Linked DNA regions of Streptomyces clavuligerus. The protein of the gene in region 1 interacts with the protein of each later gene in a pairwise test. Links are inferred from orthologs where the notes say so. Each region holds a gene or a part of one and is shown on either strand. Other genes may lie near its edges. The genes, in order: CRV15_RS23990 and CRV15_RS18940.

Evidence for each region.
Region 2: the proteins of CRV15_RS23990 (region 1) and CRV15_RS18940 interact in binary tests that used the Escherichia coli proteins (3 or more experiments, as listed by UniProt). The link is inferred for Streptomyces clavuligerus from one-to-one orthologs.

Annotation. Positions count from the first base shown.
Region 1 is NZ_CP027858.1:5,677,125-5,685,553, reverse strand. Bases 1,731-4,686 are described here. They hold CRV15_RS23990 (diacylglycerol kinase), read right to left. Parts: upstream 3,691-4,686; coding sequence 2,770-3,690; downstream 1,731-2,769. Other genes in these bases: tatC (twin-arginine translocase subunit TatC), read right to left, coding at 3,863-4,686; CRV15_RS23995 (DEAD/DEAH box helicase), read right to left, coding at 1,731-2,687. In the rest of the region: more of CRV15_RS23995, read right to left, coding at 1-1,730; more of tatC, read right to left, coding at 4,687-4,831; Sec-independent protein translocase subunit TatA, read right to left, coding at 4,893-5,186; CRV15_RS23975 (hypothetical protein), read right to left, coding at 5,439-5,642; CRV15_RS23970 (hypothetical protein), read right to left, coding at 5,652-5,921; CRV15_RS23965 (helix-turn-helix transcriptional regulator), read right to left, coding at 5,928-7,052; CRV15_RS23960 (helix-turn-helix transcriptional regulator), read right to left, coding at 7,070-8,026; CRV15_RS23955 (FKBP-type peptidyl-prolyl cis-trans isomerase), read right to left, coding at 8,245-8,429. UniProt on the Escherichia coli protein: In vitro phosphorylates phosphatidylglycerol but not diacylglycerol; the in vivo substrate is unknown.
Region 2 is NZ_CP027858.1:4,497,888-4,506,268, forward strand. What follows is about bases 2,400-5,307. They hold CRV15_RS18940 (citrate synthase), read left to right. Parts: upstream 2,400-3,162; coding sequence 3,163-4,452; downstream 4,453-5,307. Other genes in these bases: recD2 (SF1B family DNA helicase RecD2), read left to right, coding at 2,400-2,935. Outside these bases: CRV15_RS18930 (hypothetical protein), read left to right, coding at 1-633; more of recD2, read left to right, coding at 728-2,399; CRV15_RS18945 (heavy-metal-associated domain-containing protein), read right to left, coding at 5,318-5,641; CRV15_RS18950 (MerR family transcriptional regulator), read right to left, coding at 5,826-6,038; CRV15_RS18955 (sugar phosphate isomerase/epimerase family protein), read right to left, coding at 6,360-7,271; iolC (5-dehydro-2-deoxygluconokinase), read left to right, coding at 7,480-8,381.

The DNA.
Region 1 (8,429 bases):
ACGAAGTCCCCCGCGGGCATCTCCGCCTCCCGCAGCACCTCGTCCAGGCTCTTGTCCTCGGCCCACTGGTACACGGCCCAGGCGAAGCCGAGATCCGGCTCCCGCTGGCCCACGCCCTCCGTCTGGTTGATCTTGAAGTCCTCCTCCAGGGCGTCGAGCCGCCCCCAGATGCGGACCATCTCGCCGAGCGCCGCCTTCACCCGGCCGCCGGGCACCTTCGGCGGCACCGCGTCGTCCGCCTGGCGTGCCTCGTACACCAGCGCCGAGACACACGCGGCCAGCTCCGCCGGGCTCAGCCCCTCCCACACCCGGTCCCGCAGACACTCGCTCGCCAGCAGATCCAGCTCGCCGTAGAGCCGGGCCAGCCGCTTGCCGTCCTCGGTGACCTCGTCGCCCCGGAGGTAGTCCAGCTCGGTGAGGAGGGCCACGATCCGGTCGAAGGTGCGGGCGATCGTATTGGTGCGGCCCTCGATCCGCCGCTCCAACTGCCGGGTGTCGCGCTGGAGCCGGTGGTGGCGCTCCGCCCAGCGGGCGTGGTCCTCGCGCTCGTCGCAGCCGTGGCAGGGGTGGGCCCGCAGCTCCGCCCGCAGCCGGGCGATCTCGCGGTCGTCGGCCGCCGCCGAGCGCTGCTTGCGGTGCCGCTCGGGCACGATGTGCCCGGCCTTGGTGCGCAGCGCGGAGGCCAGATCGCGCCGCGACTGCGGGGAGCGCGGATTGAACGACTTGGGGATGCGCATCCGCTCCAGCGGCTCCACCGGCACCGGGAAGTCGATCGACGCCAGCCGCTTGACCTGCCGCTCCGCCGTCAGCACCAGCGGCCGGGGGCCGTCGTGCTGCTCGAAGCCGCGATGGCCGTTGGTCCGGCCCGCCGGCACCCCCGGGTCGAGGACGAGCGCGAGCCCGGCGAACTTGCCGGTCGGCACATGGATCACGTCCCCGGGCTTCAGCCGCTCCAGCGAGACCGCCGCCGCGGCCCGCCGCTGGGCCGCGCCCTGCTTCGCCAGATCCGACTCACGGTCCTTCAGCTCCCGGCGCAGCCGGGCGTACTCCTCGAAGTCGCCGAGGTGGCAGGTCATCCCCTCGCGATAGCCCTCAAGACCGGCCTCGTTCTTCTGCACCTGACGGGAGATGCCGACGACCGACCGGTCCGCCTGGAACTGCGCGAACGAGGTCTCCAGCAGTTCGCGCGAGCGGTGCCGCCCGAACTGCTGCACCAGGTTGACCGCCATGTTGTACGAGGGTTTGAAACTGGAGCGCAGCGGATACGTCCGCGTCCCGGCGAGGCCCGCGAGCGCCGCCGGGTCCATGGCCCGCTGCCACAGCACCACCGCGTGGCCCTCGATGTCGATGCCGCGCCGCCCGGCCCGCCCGGTGAGCTGGGTGTACTCGCCGGGGGTGATGTCGGCGTGCTGCTCCCCGTTCCACTTGACGAGCTTCTCCAGGACCACCGAGCGCGCGGGCATGTTGATGCCGAGCGCCAGGGTCTCGGTGGCGAAGACGGCCTTCACCAGGCCCCGGACGAACAGCTCCTCGACGACCTCCTTGAAGGTGGGCAGCATGCCCGCGTGGTGCGCGGCGATGCCCCGCTCCAGCCCTTCGAGCCACTCGTAGTAGCCGAGGACGTGCAGGTCCTCGCCGGGGATGGCGGCGGTGCGCTCCTCGACGATCTCGCGTACCCGCGCCCGTGCGGCGTCGTCGTTGAGCCGCAGTCCGGCGTACAGGCACTGCTGGACGGCGGCCTCGCAGCCGGCCCGGCTGAAGATGAACGTGATCGCGGGCAGCAGGCCCTCGGCGTCGAGCCGCTCGATCACCTCGGGGCGGCCCGGGGTCCAGATCCGGCCGCGGCTGCGGCGCTCGCGCTCCCGGTCGGCCTCGCGGACCATCTTGCCCCGGCGGCGGTCGCGCGGGTTGTACGTGCGCTGGTTCTCCATCCGGGCGAGCCGGACGAGGTCGGGATTGACCTCGCGGCGGCCGGTGCCGCGCCCGCCGTGGTCGGTCTCCTCCTCGAAGAGGTCGTACATCCGGCGCCCGGCCAGCACATGCTGCCAGAGCGGCACGGGCCGGTCCTCGGAGACGATCACGGCGGTGTCGCCGCGGACGGTGTCGAGCCAGTCGCCGAACTCCTCGGCGTTGGAGACGGTCGCGGAGAGCGACACCAGCGTCACGGACTCGGGAAGGTGAATGATCACTTCCTCCCAGACCGCGCCCCGGAAGCGGTCGGAGAGGTAGTGGACCTCGTCCATGACCACATAGCCGAGGCCGAGCAGCGAGGAGGAGCCCGCGTAGAGCATGTTCCGCAGGACCTCGGTGGTCATGACGACCACCGGCGCCTCGGCGTTGACGCTGTTGTCGCCGGTGAGCAGGCCGACCTTCTCCGCCCCATAGCGTTTGACGAGGTCGGTGTACTTCTGGTTGGAGAGGGCCTTGATGGGCGTGGTGTAGAAGCATTTGCGGCCCTGGGTCAGGGCCAGGTGGACGGCGAACTCGCCCACGATGGTCTTGCCGGACCCGGTGGGCGCGGCGACGAGCACGCCCTGCCCCGCCTCCAGGGCCCGACAGGCCTCGATCTGGAACGTGTCGAGATCGAATGCGTACAGTTCGCGGAAGGGGGCCAGCGCGGTGGCCTCCTCCGCGGCGCGGGTGCGGGCGGCGGCGTAGCGCTCGGCCGGTGAGAGATCCTCGGTCATCTTGTTGTCGAGCCTACCCAAGAGGTACGACAGTCAGCGCGGGGTTAACGTCCGGCCTTCGGATCCTGCCCGGCTGCCGGGGTCAGGCCGGGGCACCGGGTGGCAGGGGGGCGCGGGCGCCGAGGACCCGTACCGCGCCGGGCACACAGCGCGCGGTCAGCGGCAGCGGCCCCACCGGCTCCCCGTCGGCGTATCCGGTGATCCCCGGCGCCCGGAGCGCGACGGAGCGGGCCCGGTGGACGGTGACGGCGGGGTGGTCGGCATGGGTGCCCCGGTAGACCCGGGGGAAGACCCGCAGCAGGGTCCTGCGGTCACAGGCCGCGACGACGGTGACGTCGAGGAGCCCGTCGTCCATCCGCGCCCCGGGGCACATCCGCATGCCGCCGCCGTACATCGGGCCATTGCCCACGGCGACCAGGACGGCCTCGGTCTCCAGGGCGGGTCCTCCGTCGAGCCGCATCCGGTACGGGAGGGGGCGCAGCGCGGCGAGTTCCGCGAGCGTCGCCAGGTCGTAGCGGAAGCGTCCGGCGGGCAGCCGCGTCCGGGCGCCGCGCTCGGCGACGAGGGAGTCGAAGCCGGTGGCGAGGATGGTGCCGAACCAGCGCTCCCCGGCCCGGCCCAGGTCGAGCGCGGGGGCGGGGGCGGCCTTGAGCGCGGTGGCGGCGAGCCGTCCGGCGCGGGCCGGGTCCCGCACCGGAAGCCCCAGGGAGCGGGCGAAGTCGTTGCCGGTGCCGACGGCGACGACGCCGAGCGGGGTGGTGGTCCCGGCGACCGCCTGGAGGGCGAGGGACACCATGCCGTCGCCGCCGACGGCGATCAGTGCCCCGGTGCCGAGGGCGACGGCCTCGTGGGCGCGGCGCGCGGCGTCCCGGGCGTCCTCTCCGACGACGGTCCGGACGAGGAATCCGGCGCCGCGCAGCTCCCGCGCGGCGGGCTTGGCGGCCCGCGCGCCCCGTCCGCGTCCGGCGGCCGGGTTGACGAAGAGGGTGATCTCGCTGGTCACCCGTGCGACGTTACGGCACGGCCGGGGCCGGGCCCAGGGGTTCGCGCGGCCGGTGCCGCCGGGTGGAGCGGCGCGCGCGGCCGGACTCGCGGGCGGGTCGGGGACCGGCCCGGGTCGGGCTCAGGCTCGGGCTCGGGCTCAGGTCGGGCTCAGGTCGGGCTCGGGCTCGGGCTCAGGTGATGTCGTCGTAGCCGCTCTGCCGGTGGACGCGGGAGCCCTCGCTGTCGCCGGTGGACTGTCCGGGGACGCCGGGGCGGGCCGCGACGGGCTCGACCGGGTCGATGTCCTCGGGGGTGAGGTCCAGCTCGGACGCCTCGTCGTCACCGGGGCCACGGGCCTCGATCAGGGCCCGGCGCCGGTCGTTGAAGAGGGAGAAGCCGGTGGCGAGGAAGTAGAGCAGGATGATCGGCGCCGCGAGCAGCATCATGGTGATCGGCTCGGTGCTGGGGGTGGCGACCGCGGAGAAGACCGTGATGCCCATGATCATGCCGCGCCACCAGCCGAGCATCCGCCGCCCGGTGATCACGCCGCCCATGTTGAGCATGACCAGCAGCAGGGGCAGTTCGAAGGCGAGGCCGAAGACGACCACCATGCGGGTCACGAGGTCGAGCAGTTCGTCCAGCGGCAGCAGGTTGTCCACACCGACGGGGCTGAACTCGATCAGTACCTTGGCCGTGGTCGGCAGCACCTGGTAGGCGAACCAGCCGCCGCCGAGGAAGAGCGGGAAGCCCGCCGCGACGAACCAGAGGGCGTACTTCTTCTCGTTCCGGTGCAGACCGGGCGCGAGGAAGGCCCAGACCTGGTAGAGCCAGACCGGCGAGGCGAGGACCACGCCCGCCATCAGGGAGACCTTCAGCGCGAGCGTGAACGGGGTCAGGAGACCATTGATGGTGATCTTCGCGCAGGTCTTGCCCTCCTTCATCTTCGCCAGTTCGGAGAAGCTCGCGGGGCAGCCCACGGACTCCAGGACGGGCTTGGTGAAGAGGTTGATGATGTCGTTGTAGAAGAAGGCGGCGACGACGGTGACGGCGACGATCGCCAGCAGCCCCTTGGCCAGCCGGTTGCGCAGCTCGCGCAGATGCTCGACCAGGGGCATCCGCCCCTCGGGGTTGTTCTCCTTCTTGCGGGCAGACTTGAGCAACCCACGTCCTCATCTCGTGTGGCAGACCCCTGCCGGTGCCAGGGCCTGTGGGCGGCCCGGTCTAGCGCTGGGTGGAGTCCGTCGGCTCGGTCACCGGACGGGCGTGGCTCACATCGCCGGGCGCCGCCTTGATGGTGCGCGGGGCGGGCTGCTCGGCGCTCTGGCCGGGGTTCGGCGGGTCGGCCGGGGCGGTCTGCTGCCCCTCGGACTTCATCGCCTTGGCCTCGCTCTTGAGGATGCGGGCCGACTTGCCCAGCGAACGGGCCATGTCGGGGAGCTTCTTGGCACCGAACAGCAGGATGATCACAACAAGGATCAGAATCAGCTCAGGGGCGCCGATCTTTCCACCGAACATAAGTGTGTACCTTCTCACCGAGGCGGCTGGGGTGGTGCGGGGGCCGGCGGCCGGGCGTCGCCCGGGCACCGCACTGACTGCGATCGTAACCCGGGAGAGTAACCCCCCGGCAATGCCCAGGCGGACTCCACCTTGCGCGGAGGTGGCCTGCCACCTGGGCAGACGACCGAAATCGGGTTCGGGTTGCCCCTCCCGTCCATCTCCAGTGATATTTCGGGTCCCCGGCCGCGCTCCGGCGGGCCGCTCCCGCGGTCACTCCCGGCGCAGGGTCTCGGCGCCGTGCGCCAGGCCGGTGGCCGCCCGCTCCAGGTCCTCGGCGGCGCGGTTGATCCGCTCCGCGGTCCGGGCGACCTCCTGGCCCAGCCGCCGGGCCTCCAGGAAGACCCGGACACCGAGGACGCCGAGGACGGCGATCCCGAGGAAGCCGCACACGACGGCGAGCATGGGCCAGAACATGGGGAGAGCCTAGACCGTCCCCGGGCCGGGGGTGAGCCGCAGGGTGCGCACCCCGCCGCCGGTCAGCAGCTCCACGATCCGCTCCCCCGCGGGCTTGCGGACCGAGGCGCCGCACGCGGGGCAGGTGAAGGAGTAGAACGTGGTCCGGCGGCTGCCGCCGATCGCCAGCCGCAGCGACTCGGCGGACAGTTCGCAATGGGCCCGGCAGGTGGGGCAGGCCGCCTTGAAGAGCACCGGGCCCATGGACGCCGCCGCCGCGAGATCCGACATCAGCGACATATCACCTTATGCCTCCTCGGCATCCCCGTGGAGGTGACCGTGCGCGGCCACCGTGTCCCCGCCGGCCGCCGTACCTTCCGGCGCGCCCTTCCCGTCCCCGCCGGCCCCGGTGTGCCCGTCGTCCCCGGTGTCCGCAGTGTCCCCTGCGTCCGCGTCGTGCCCCGGGTGCGGGGCTTCCCCGGCCTCGGCGTACGCGGCCAGCGCCTCCCGGGCCGCGCGGCGGGCCGCCCCGGCCAGCTCAGCGGGGGCGACGATCCGCCCGTCCCGGCCCAGCCGCAGCGCCAGTCGGCGCAGCAGGGCCGGGGACGGGGTCCGCAGCGTGATCCGCAGCCCTCCGTCGGGCAGCTCCTCCGCCTGGTCGTGCGGGTAGTACTCGGCCACCCAGCGGCCCGCGGGCCCCACGTCGACGACCACCTCGGGGTCGTCCGCCGACGGCTGCACCAGCCCCTCGGAGAGATCCCGCAGCTCGATCCGGGGCGGCGCCGACACCGCGTCCAGCAGCCGGATCTCGGCCACCCGGTCCAGCCGGAAGGTCCGGCGCGCCTCCGAGAGGCGGCACCATGCCTCCATATAGGTGTGCCCCACGGCGAACAGCCGGATCGGGTCGACCTCCCGCTCGGTCAGCTCGTCCCGCGCGGGCGAGTAGTAGCGCAGCCACAGCCTCCGGCGCTCCGAGATCGCCCGGTCCACCTCGGCGAAGACGCCGCCCTCGGCCTCGAAGGTCACCGAGAGCCGGGCCGACGCGCCCGCCGCCTCCCCGGCGGCGGCCTCCAGCTTCGCGGTGGCCCGCAGCAGCGCCTCGCGGTCGCCCTCGCGCAGCCCCGGCAGGGTCGCCACGGCGCGCGCCGCCACCAGCAGCGCGGTCGCCTCGTCGGCGGCCAGCCGCAGCGGCTCGGCCACGTCGTCCGGGTTGTGCCACCAGATCCGGTCGCCGTCGGTGTCGATGTCCAGCAGATCACCGCCGCGGAAGCTCGTCCCGCACATCGGCAGCACATCGAGGTCCGAGATCAGCTCGTCCTCGGAGATCCCGAACGCGCGGGCCACGTCGCCCACCCGGGCACCGGGGCGTTCCCGCAGATAGGTCACCAGCGACAGCATCCGCCGGGTCTGGTCAATGGCGTTGGCGGCCATGGTCCTCGTACTTCCCCTCAGCCCTCGGCCACCGCACGCAGCCGGTCGAGCACATCGGCCCGCAGATCCGCGGGCTCCACCACGACCACATCCGGGCCGAACTCCACCAGCCAGGCGTCGAGGCCGTGCCCGTACGGGATCTCCAGCTCGTCCCAGCCGCCGCCCAGCTCGCGCGCCGAGGCGGCGCGGGCCCGCAGCGGATAGCCGCAGCCCGTGCGGAGCCTGATCCGCGCCGTCCGGGTCGCGGTCTCGCCCGCCCAGCGCTCCACCGTCTCCCGGACCGTGGACACATCGGGCACCGGCGCGGTGAACGCCCCGGCGCGGGAGCGCACCCGGCCGGTGATGCGCGAGAGGCGGAAGACGCGCTCGGCGCCCCGGGCGCGGTCCCAGCCCGCGAGGTACCAGTGGCCGCGCCAGCACTCCAGCGTCCACGGCTCCACCTGGCGCTCCTGGGGGCGGGCCGCCGTGGAGTTGCGGTACTCGAAGGTCACGGGCCTGCGGTCACGGCAGGCGAGCATCAGCGGCTCGAACGCGGCCTCGTGCACGGGGATGCGCGGCTCCAGGGCGCTCTGCCGGTCGTCGAAGGCGTCCTCGGCCTCCGGCATGCCCGCCGCGCGCAGCTTCTGGAGCGCGCCGCTGGCCGCGCCCGCGAGCCGCGCCTGCTGCCACACCCGGGCGGCGAGCCCGAGCGCCGCCGCCTCCTCCACGTCCAGGGTGATCGGCGGCAGCCGGTTGCTGTCCCGGCGGGCCAGATAGCCCACCTCGCCGTCGAGGTTCTCGACGGTCTCGATCACCAGCCCCAGCTCGCGGAGATCGTCCTTGTCCCGCTCGAACATCCGGTTGAAGGCGTCGTCGGACGCCGCCTCCAGATAGGCCTCGATGGACGCCCGCAGCTCCCGCTTGCTGAGCGGACGCCGTGTCCCCAGCAGGCACAGTGCCAGATTCATCAGCCGCTCGGCCTTGGCAATGGCCATCGACGCCCCGCACCTCTTCCATCGAACCGCTTCCGCCCCGGACGACCGTACCGCCCACGGGTCCCGGGACAAAGCCGAGGCCCGTGCTCCGGTGGAGCACGGGCCTCACACATTCCTCCGCACCGCGCGGACCAGCGGGAATCCACCGAGGGCGGGCGGAAGCGGTGCCGAGGGCGCGCCGCGGCCGGGGCCGCGGCGGTTCACCCCTGGGGCGTGGATCAGACGGCGAGCAGGTCGACCACGAAGATCAGCGTCTCGCCCGGCTTGATGGCGCTGCCCGCGCCGCGGTCGCCGTAGCCCAGGTGCGGCGGGATGGTCAGCTCGCGACGGCCGCCGACCTTCATGCCCACGACACCCTGGTCCCAGCCCGCGATGACCCGGCCGCCGCCCAGCGGGAAGCGGA
Region 2 (8,381 bases), 1.2 Mb from region 1 along the record:
CTGGCGCCCGTGAACCAGGTGGTGCGGATGGGGGGCCTGGCCCGGTACGCGCGGACCGTCCGGCGGCGGACGTACGCGGCGGTGACCCTGGCGCTCTGTCTGGTGCTGGGGCTCTGGGGCACGGGCGCCCTGCACCACTTGAGGCCGGCCTCGTCCGGAAACGCTGACAACGCCGCCAAACCGCGCTCAGGGGCGAGGCCGGACACGCTGACCGTGGCGAACGGGACGACCGAGGTGGCGCCCGGTGAACGGGTCGTCATCGAACCGGACTTCCACGCCGTCCTGGGGGCGGACCGGGAGCCGAATGTCCTCGTCACCGGGCCGGTCGGGGCCCGCTACCGGTGCGGCAGGTGCGTCGGCCCGGAAGGTCTGGACGTCGAGGTGTTCCGCACCGGCGGGGGTGGGGGCCTCGTCGTCGGGACGTTCCGGCTCCAGCGCATGCCGACGAGGGTGGTGGTGGAGTACCGGAAGGTGGAGTACCGGGCAAACGTTATCCGTTTGCGTGGCACTTACCCTGGTTGGGGTACTTTCTACACATTCATCCACTCGACTCCGAAGCCGGGCTCCGGCCAGCGGGTGAAGGCCGTGGCGTACGGGCCCGACGGGAGTGCCCTCGCCGGGGTCGGGGCCTGAGGGCGGGTCCGCGTGCCCCGGCGGGAGGGGCCCGCGGCCCGGAGTTTTCCACAGGCTCCGCCGGGTGTCCGAGGGCGGAGGTAGCGTCGGGGGCATGTCCAATCTGGCAGTGCTCGAAGGCGTTCTGGAGCGCATCACCTACGCCAATGAGGAGAACGGCTGGACGGTGGCCCGGGTCGACACCGGCCGCGGCTCCGGCGATCTCCTCACGGTGGTGGGGTCGCTGCTCGGCGCCCAGGTGGGGGAGTCGCTGCGGATGGAGGGCCGCTGGGGCTCCCATACGCAGTACGGCAAGCAGTTCACGGTGGAGAACTACACGACGGTCCTCCCCGCCACCGTCCAGGGCATACGCCGCTATCTGGGCTCGGGCCTGATCAAGGGCATCGGGCCCAGGATCGCCGAGCGGATCGTCGACCACTTCGGTGTGGACACGCTCGATGTCATCGAGCGCGAGCCGAAGCGGCTGATCGAGGTCCCCGGGCTCGGCCCCAAGCGGACCCGGCTGATCGGCGCCGCCTGGGAGGAGCAGAAGGCCATCAAGGAGGTCATGGTCTTCCTCCAGGGGGTCGGGGTCTCCACCTCGATCGCCGTGCGCATCTACAAGAAGTACGAGGACGCCTCGATCTCGGTGGTCCGCAATCAGCCCTACCGGCTGGCGGCGGACGTCTGGGGCATCGGCTTCCTCACCGCCGACCGGATCGCCCAGGCCGTGGGGATTCCGCACGACAGCCCGGAGCGGGTCAAGGCAGGGCTCCAGTACGCGCTGTCGCAATCCACCGACCAGGGGCACTGCTTCCTGCCCGAGGAGCGGCTGATCGCGGACGCCGTGAAACTGCTTCAGGTGGACACCGGTCTGGTCATCGACTGCCTGGCGGAGCTGGCGGCGGACGCGGAGGGGGTCGTCCGCGAGACCGTTCCGGCGCCGGACGGCGGCGAGCCGGTGACGGCGGTGTATCTGGTGCCCTTCCACCGTGCCGAGCTGTCGCTCTCGGCCCAGGTGCTGCGGCTGCTGCACGCCGACGGCGACCGGATGCCCGCCTTCCAGGACGTGGACTGGAGCAAGGCCCTTCAGTGGCTCGCCCGGCGGACGGGGGCCGAGCTGGCCCCCGAGCAGGAGCAGGCGGTACGGCTCGCGCTGACCAGCAGGGTGGCGGTGCTGACAGGCGGGCCCGGCTGCGGCAAGTCCTTCACCGTCCGCTCCGTGGTCGAGCTGGCCCGCGCCAAGAAGGCCAAGGTGGTGCTCGCCGCGCCCACCGGACGGGCCGCGAAACGGCTGTCGGAGCTGACCGGCGCGGAGGCGTCCACCGTCCACCGGCTGCTGGAGCTGAAGCCCGGCGGGGACGCCGCCTACGACCGGGACCGGCCGCTGGACGCGGATCTCGTCGTCGTCGACGAGGCGTCGATGCTCGATCTGCTGCTCGCCAACAAGCTGGTGAAGGCGGTGGCCCCCGGGGCGCATCTGCTGCTCGTCGGGGATGTGGACCAGTTGCCGAGCGTGGGCGCGGGGGAGGTGCTGCGGGACCTGCTGGCGGCGGAGGGTCCGGTTCCGAGGGTGCGCCTCACCCGTATCTTCCGGCAGGCCCAGGAGTCGGGCGTGGTGACCAACGCCCATCGCATCAACTCCGGCGCGCCGCCCCTCACCACCGGGCTGAAGGACTTCTTCCTCTTCGCCGAGGAGGAGACGGAGGACGCCGGACGGCTCACCGTGGAAGTGGCTGCCCATCGCATCCCGGCCAAATTCGGTCTCGACCCCCGACGGGACATCCAGGTCCTGGCCCCCATGCACCGGGGTCCGGCGGGCGCGGGCGTCCTCAATGGCCTGCTCCAGCAGGCCATTACCCCCGCACGTCCGGACCTGGCCGAGAAGCGTTTCGGCGGCCGGATTTTCCGGGTCGGCGACAAGGTCACCCAGATCCGCAACAACTACGAGAAGGGCGCCAATGGCGTCTTCAACGGCACGGTCGGCGTGGTCACCGCCCTCCACCTGGAGGAACAGCGGCTGACGGTGCGGACCGACGAGGACGAGGAGGTGCCGTACGACTTCGACGAACTGGACGAGCTGGCCCATGCCTACGCCGTGACCATCCACCGCTCCCAGGGCAGCGAATACCCCGCCGTGGTGATCCCGGTCACCACAGGTGCCTGGATGATGCTCCAGCGCAATCTGCTGTACACGGCGGTCACCCGGGCCAGAAAGCTGGTGGTGCTGGTCGGCTCACGCAAGGCGATCGGGCAGGCCGTGCGCACCGTTTCCGCAGGAAGACGGTTCACCGCGCTCGATCACCGGCTTGCGGGGCGTTGAGGGCGGGGGCTGCGCCGGGCGGGGGAAGCCCCCCGGTGCCGGGGTGGGAAATGCCACCCCGACTTCCAGAATCAGGGCGAACGGGGCAGGATGAGCAGGCTGACGGCACTGAGTGCCGCCAACAGGCCCAACGGTCGACCCCGAGTGCACTCTGCTGGGCCAAATGGGGGATGGTAGAGACAGTCAGGGCACCTCGAAGAAGAGGCACTACGTCGGTGAGGGATGACGTGAGCGACAACTCTGTAGTACTGCGGTACGCGGACGGTGAATACACCTACCCGGTGGTCGAGAGCACCGTCGGTGACAAGGGCTTCGACATCGGGAAGCTCCGAGCCCAGACCGGTCTGGTGACCCTGGACAGCGGCTACGGCAACACGGCCGCCTATAAATCCGCGATCACCTATCTCGACGGCGAGCGGGGCATCCTGCGCTACCGGGGCTACCCGATCGAGCAGCTGGCGGAGCGCTCCACCTTCCTTGAGGTGGCCTACCTCCTCATCAACGGCGAGCTTCCGACCGTGGACGAGCTGGCCGCCTTCAAGGGCGAGATCACCCAGCACACGCTGCTGCACGAGGACGTCAAGCGGTTCTTCGACGGCTTCCCGCGCGACGCCCACCCGATGGCGATGCTCTCCTCGGTGGTCAGCGCGCTGTCGACGTTCTACCAGGACAGCCACAACCCGTTCGACGAGAAGCAGCGCCACCTCTCGACGATCCGGCTGCTGGCCAAGCTGCCGACGATCGCGGCGTACGCCTACAAGAAGTCGATCGGCCACCCCTTCGTCTATCCGCGCAACGACCTGGGTTACGTGGAGAACTTCCTGCGGATGACGTTCTCCGTCCCGGCGCAGGAGTACGACCTCGACCCGGTCGTCGTGGCGGCGCTGGACAAGCTGCTCATCCTGCACGCGGACCACGAGCAGAACTGCTCGACCTCCACCGTCCGGCTGGTCGGCTCCTCGCAGGCCAATATGTTCGCGTCGATCTCCGCGGGCATCTCCGCCCTGTGGGGTCCGCTGCACGGCGGCGCCAACCAGTCGGTGCTGGAGATGCTGGAGGGCATCCAGGCCGGTGGCGGCGATGTCGACACCTTCATCCGCAAGGTGAAGAACAAGGAGGACGGCGTCCGCCTGATGGGCTTCGGGCACCGCGTCTACAAGAACTTCGACCCCCGGGCGAAGATCATCAAGGCGGCGGCGCACGATGTCCTCTCGGCCCTCGGCAAGTCCGACGAGCTGCTGGACATCGCCCTGAAGCTGGAGGAGCACGCGCTCTCCGACGACTACTTCGTCGAGCGCAAGCTCTACCCCAACGTGGACTTCTACACCGGTCTGATCTACCGGGCCATGGGCTTCCCGACCGAGATGTTCACCGTGCTCTTCGCGCTCGGCCGGCTGCCCGGCTGGATCGCCCAGTGGCACGAGATGATCAAGGAGCCGGGTTCCCGCATCGGCCGTCCGCGCCAGATCTACACCGGTGTCGTCGAGCGCGACTTCGTCCCGGTCGAGGCCCGCTGACGCCTGCCGTCCCCCGCTGTTCCCCGCCCGCCCGCGCCGTCGCCCTTCGGGGTCACGGCGCGGGCGGCGCTCTGAACGGCTCTGTGCCGGCCGGACGGCCCCGTCCGGCCCCCGCGGCCGGGATGTGTCCGCCCGGGGCCCTGCGGGGCCGTACGGCCCCGGGAGAGACGAAAGCGCCCCGTTGCCGATCCCCCCACGGGTCGGCGAACGGGGCGCTTCCCATATCCCCGGAGCGGATTCCCCCCACGGGACCCGGCCGGGTGTTTCGGGGCGCGGAGTGTCCGCGCGGTCTGCCGGGGTACGCACACACGGGAGGGCCGCTCATAGCTCCCCGGGTACGTGCCCCGGCCAACGCTTGCCTGGGACGTCCCCCAAGACATCCCATGAACGTCCCCCAAGACGTTCTCGGCATCGCCCACATAGACTCATGAAGAGCCTCGATGGTTACCCCCAAATATCTGTGATCTAGGTCTCTTTGTGAAGGTCTTGTGCGTCACATGTAGTCGACCGAAGCGTCACGGCTCTGTGTCGGCCGCTGGGCAAACCGGGCGAATCGGAGTCGGCCGATTTTAGGATCATGGGTTTGACCTGCTCAGATGCCATTCGGCGCCGATGGGCCCTCTGGTGCGGTGGCCCCGGCGGGTGGCCGGAAAAGATTTCTCCAAGGGGCTCCGGTGGCCTCGGCCGACGCCCTGTCGACCCGGCGCGGGACGCCCGGGTGACCTGCGCGGGGTCCGGGGCGGGCCGGGGTGCCGGTGTCCGGAAGCGGAGCGGGGCCGTACCGGGCCGTCGTGCGGCTGATCGGTACGGCCCCGAAGGTCCGAGGTGTCGGCGCTGCCGGCGCCGACGGCGGTGCCGCCGGTGCTCAGGCGGCCGGGCCCACCAGCTCGTATCCGGCCTCGTCCACGGCGGCGCGCACGGCCTCCTCGTCCAGCGGCGCCTCGGAGACGACCGTGACCCTGCCGGTCGCGGCTTCGGCGGTCACCGAGGAGACCCCGGCGATGGCCGAGACCTCGGCCGAGACGGCCCCCTCGCAGTGGCCGCACGTCATCCCGGAGACCTGGTAGACGGTGGTGACACCGGCCGTCTGCGCGGGTGCCGCGCCCGTGCCGCAGGAGCCGCCGCCGCAGCAGCCGGAGGCGGAGCCGGTCGCGGTGATCTCGATCTCGTTCTCGGTCTTCGCGGTCATGTCGTTCTCCTCGCGGGACGTCCGGCGCGCGGATGGCGCGCACGGATGGGCGGTTCAGGGGCTGCCGGGTCTCTCTCCCGCCTCCCTGTGGCCCTCACCCTACAATACCCCTAGGGGGTATGGCGAGTCCCGGGGGCGGCTCCGCGCCCCGGGCGGGGCGCGGAGCCGTGCGCACGGCGGACGTTCAGCCCCTGCCGCCCCGGTTCGCGCCGCGCCGGTATCCGGGCCGCCCGGCCACCCAGACATGAATGGTCTCCACGTACCAGAACGGCCTGCCGCCCTCCACCACGTCGGGCGGGGGGAGCAGACCGTGCTTGCGGTAGGTGCGGACGGTGTCGGGCTGCACCCGGATGTGGGTGGCGATGTCCTTGTACGACCAGAGCGCGCGTTCCGTCATCGGTGTGACACCTCCCTGTACGCGCGGCAGCGGCGGCCGGGGGACCGTCGATCGGCCTGTCGCGCGAACGCTGGCGATCGATCACTGAGCCTGCGCCCCGGAAGGGCCCCGCGTGGAGAGGGAGAGCAAGGATGTCGACCGTTCGTGACGGAAGGTCCGCGCAACGGAGACACGTGTGATGAGCGGGCGACAATTCACCCGGACGGCGGCTGTTGTCCACGGGCCCCGCGTGCGGTGGCCCGCAGTGCCGCCGTGGCCGCGCGCGGCGCCCCCGCCGGACGGCCCGGCGGGGGCTGCGGACCGCGCTGCGCGGGATGGGTGTCAGGCGCCGCAGGAGCGCAGGAAACGCCGGGTCCGCCGGGCGATCGGAAGGGGCCGGTCCGGCGGGCAGGGGTACATGTCCTGCTCCACGATGGCGAAGAGGTCCACGTCCAGCGCCTGTGCCGCCGCGAGCACCGGCTCCAGGGCGGGCACCCCGGACGGTGGCTCGCACATCACCCCGCGCCCCACGGCGGGCCCGAACGGCAGATCCTCGGCGACCACCCCGGCGAGGACCTCCGGGTCCACCTGCTTGAGGTGGAGATAGCCGATGCGCTCCCCGTAGGTCTCGATCAGCTTCACGCTGTCCCCGCCGCAGTACGCGTAGTGCCCCGTGTCCAGACAGAGCGAGACATCGCGGGGATCGGTGGCGTCGAGGAAGCGGGCGACGTTCTCCTCGGTGTCGATATGGGTGTCCGCGTGCGGATGGACGACGATCCTCAGCCCGTACCGCTCGCGCACCTCCCGTCCCAGCCGCTCGGTCTGAGCGGCCAGATCCCGCCACTGGCGGGCCGTCAGGGTGCTGCTCTCCCGTACCTGCCCGGTCTTGTCGTCCCGCCAGAACGAGGGGATGACCACCAGGTGCTCCGCGCCCATCGCCCGGGTGAGCCCGGCGATGGCCGAGACATGGGCCCAGGTCTCCTCCCAGACGGCGGGCCCGTGGTGCAGCCCGGTGAAGACCGTTCCGGCCGAGACCCGCAGCCCCCGCCGCGCGGTCTCGTCGGCCAGCCGCGCCGGGTCGGTGGGGAGATAGCCGTACGGACCCAGCTCGATCCACTCGTAACCGGCCTCGGCGACCTCGTCGAGGAAGCGCTGCCAGGGCACCTGCCGCGGGTCGTCGGGGAACCACACCCCCCAGGAGTCGGGGGCGGAGCCGACCCGGATGCGGTGCAGGGAGCGGGCGGAGGAGGTCATGGAAGAGAGCTTTCCGGCCATCTCGGAAGGGTGTCAAGGCTACGTCCGAATGTAAGGACAAAATGTTGACAGGGCTCGGTCCCGGCGACTAGACCTGGAGGGACCGTACGCGCGGACGGGGCAGCCGGAACGGGACGGCAACGGGACCGGACCGGCAATGGGACCGGACCGGGACGGGCGGACAGGAGCCAGGAGTGAAGGGGCGCGGATGACGCTGGCGGACGGCTCTCGGCCGGGCGGGGCGGACAGGTCGGACGGCCCCGAGCCGTACGACGTGATCACCATGGGCCGGATCGGGGTCGACCTCTATCCGCTGCGGACGGGTGTTCCGCTGGCGCGCGTCGACGTGTTCGGGAAGTTCCTCGGCGGCTCCGCCACCAATGTCGCCGTCGGCGCCGCCCGGCTCGGCCGCCGCACCGCCGTGATCACCCGCACCGGGCAGGACGCCTTCGGGGAGTACGCGCACGAGGCCCTGCGCGGCTTCGGGGTGGACGACCGCTGGGTCACCCCGGTCCCCGCGTACCCCACCCCCGTCACCTTCTGCGAGATCTTCCCCCCGGACGACTTCCCGCTCTGGTTCTACCGGCAGCCCAAGGCCCCCGACCTGGAGATCCTGCCCCAGGAGCTGGACCTCGCCGCCGTGCGCGCCGCCCGGGTCTTCTGGATGACCGGCACCGGCCTGTGCGCCGAGCCGAGCCGCGGCGCGACCCTCGCCGCGCTCGCCCACCGCGACCGCGCCGGGATCACCGTCTTCGACCTCGACTGGCGGCCGATGTTCTGGCAGGACCCCGAGGAGGCGCGGCCCCACTACCGCCGGGCGCTCGCCCACGCGACCGTCGCCGTCGGCAACCTGGACGAGTGCGAGATCGCCACCGGTGAGCGCGCACCGGACGCGGCGGCCCGCGCGCTGCTCGCCGCCGGGGTGGAGCTGGCCGTGGTCAAGCAGGGCCCCGAGGGCGTGCTGGCCCTCCACCGCGACGGGACCCGGGTGGTGGTGCCGCCCGTCCCGGTCGAGGTGGTCAACGGCCTCGGCGCGGGCGACGCCTTCGGCGGCGCGCTCTGCCACGGGCTGCTCTCCGGCTGGGAGCCGGGCGCGGTCATGCGGTACGC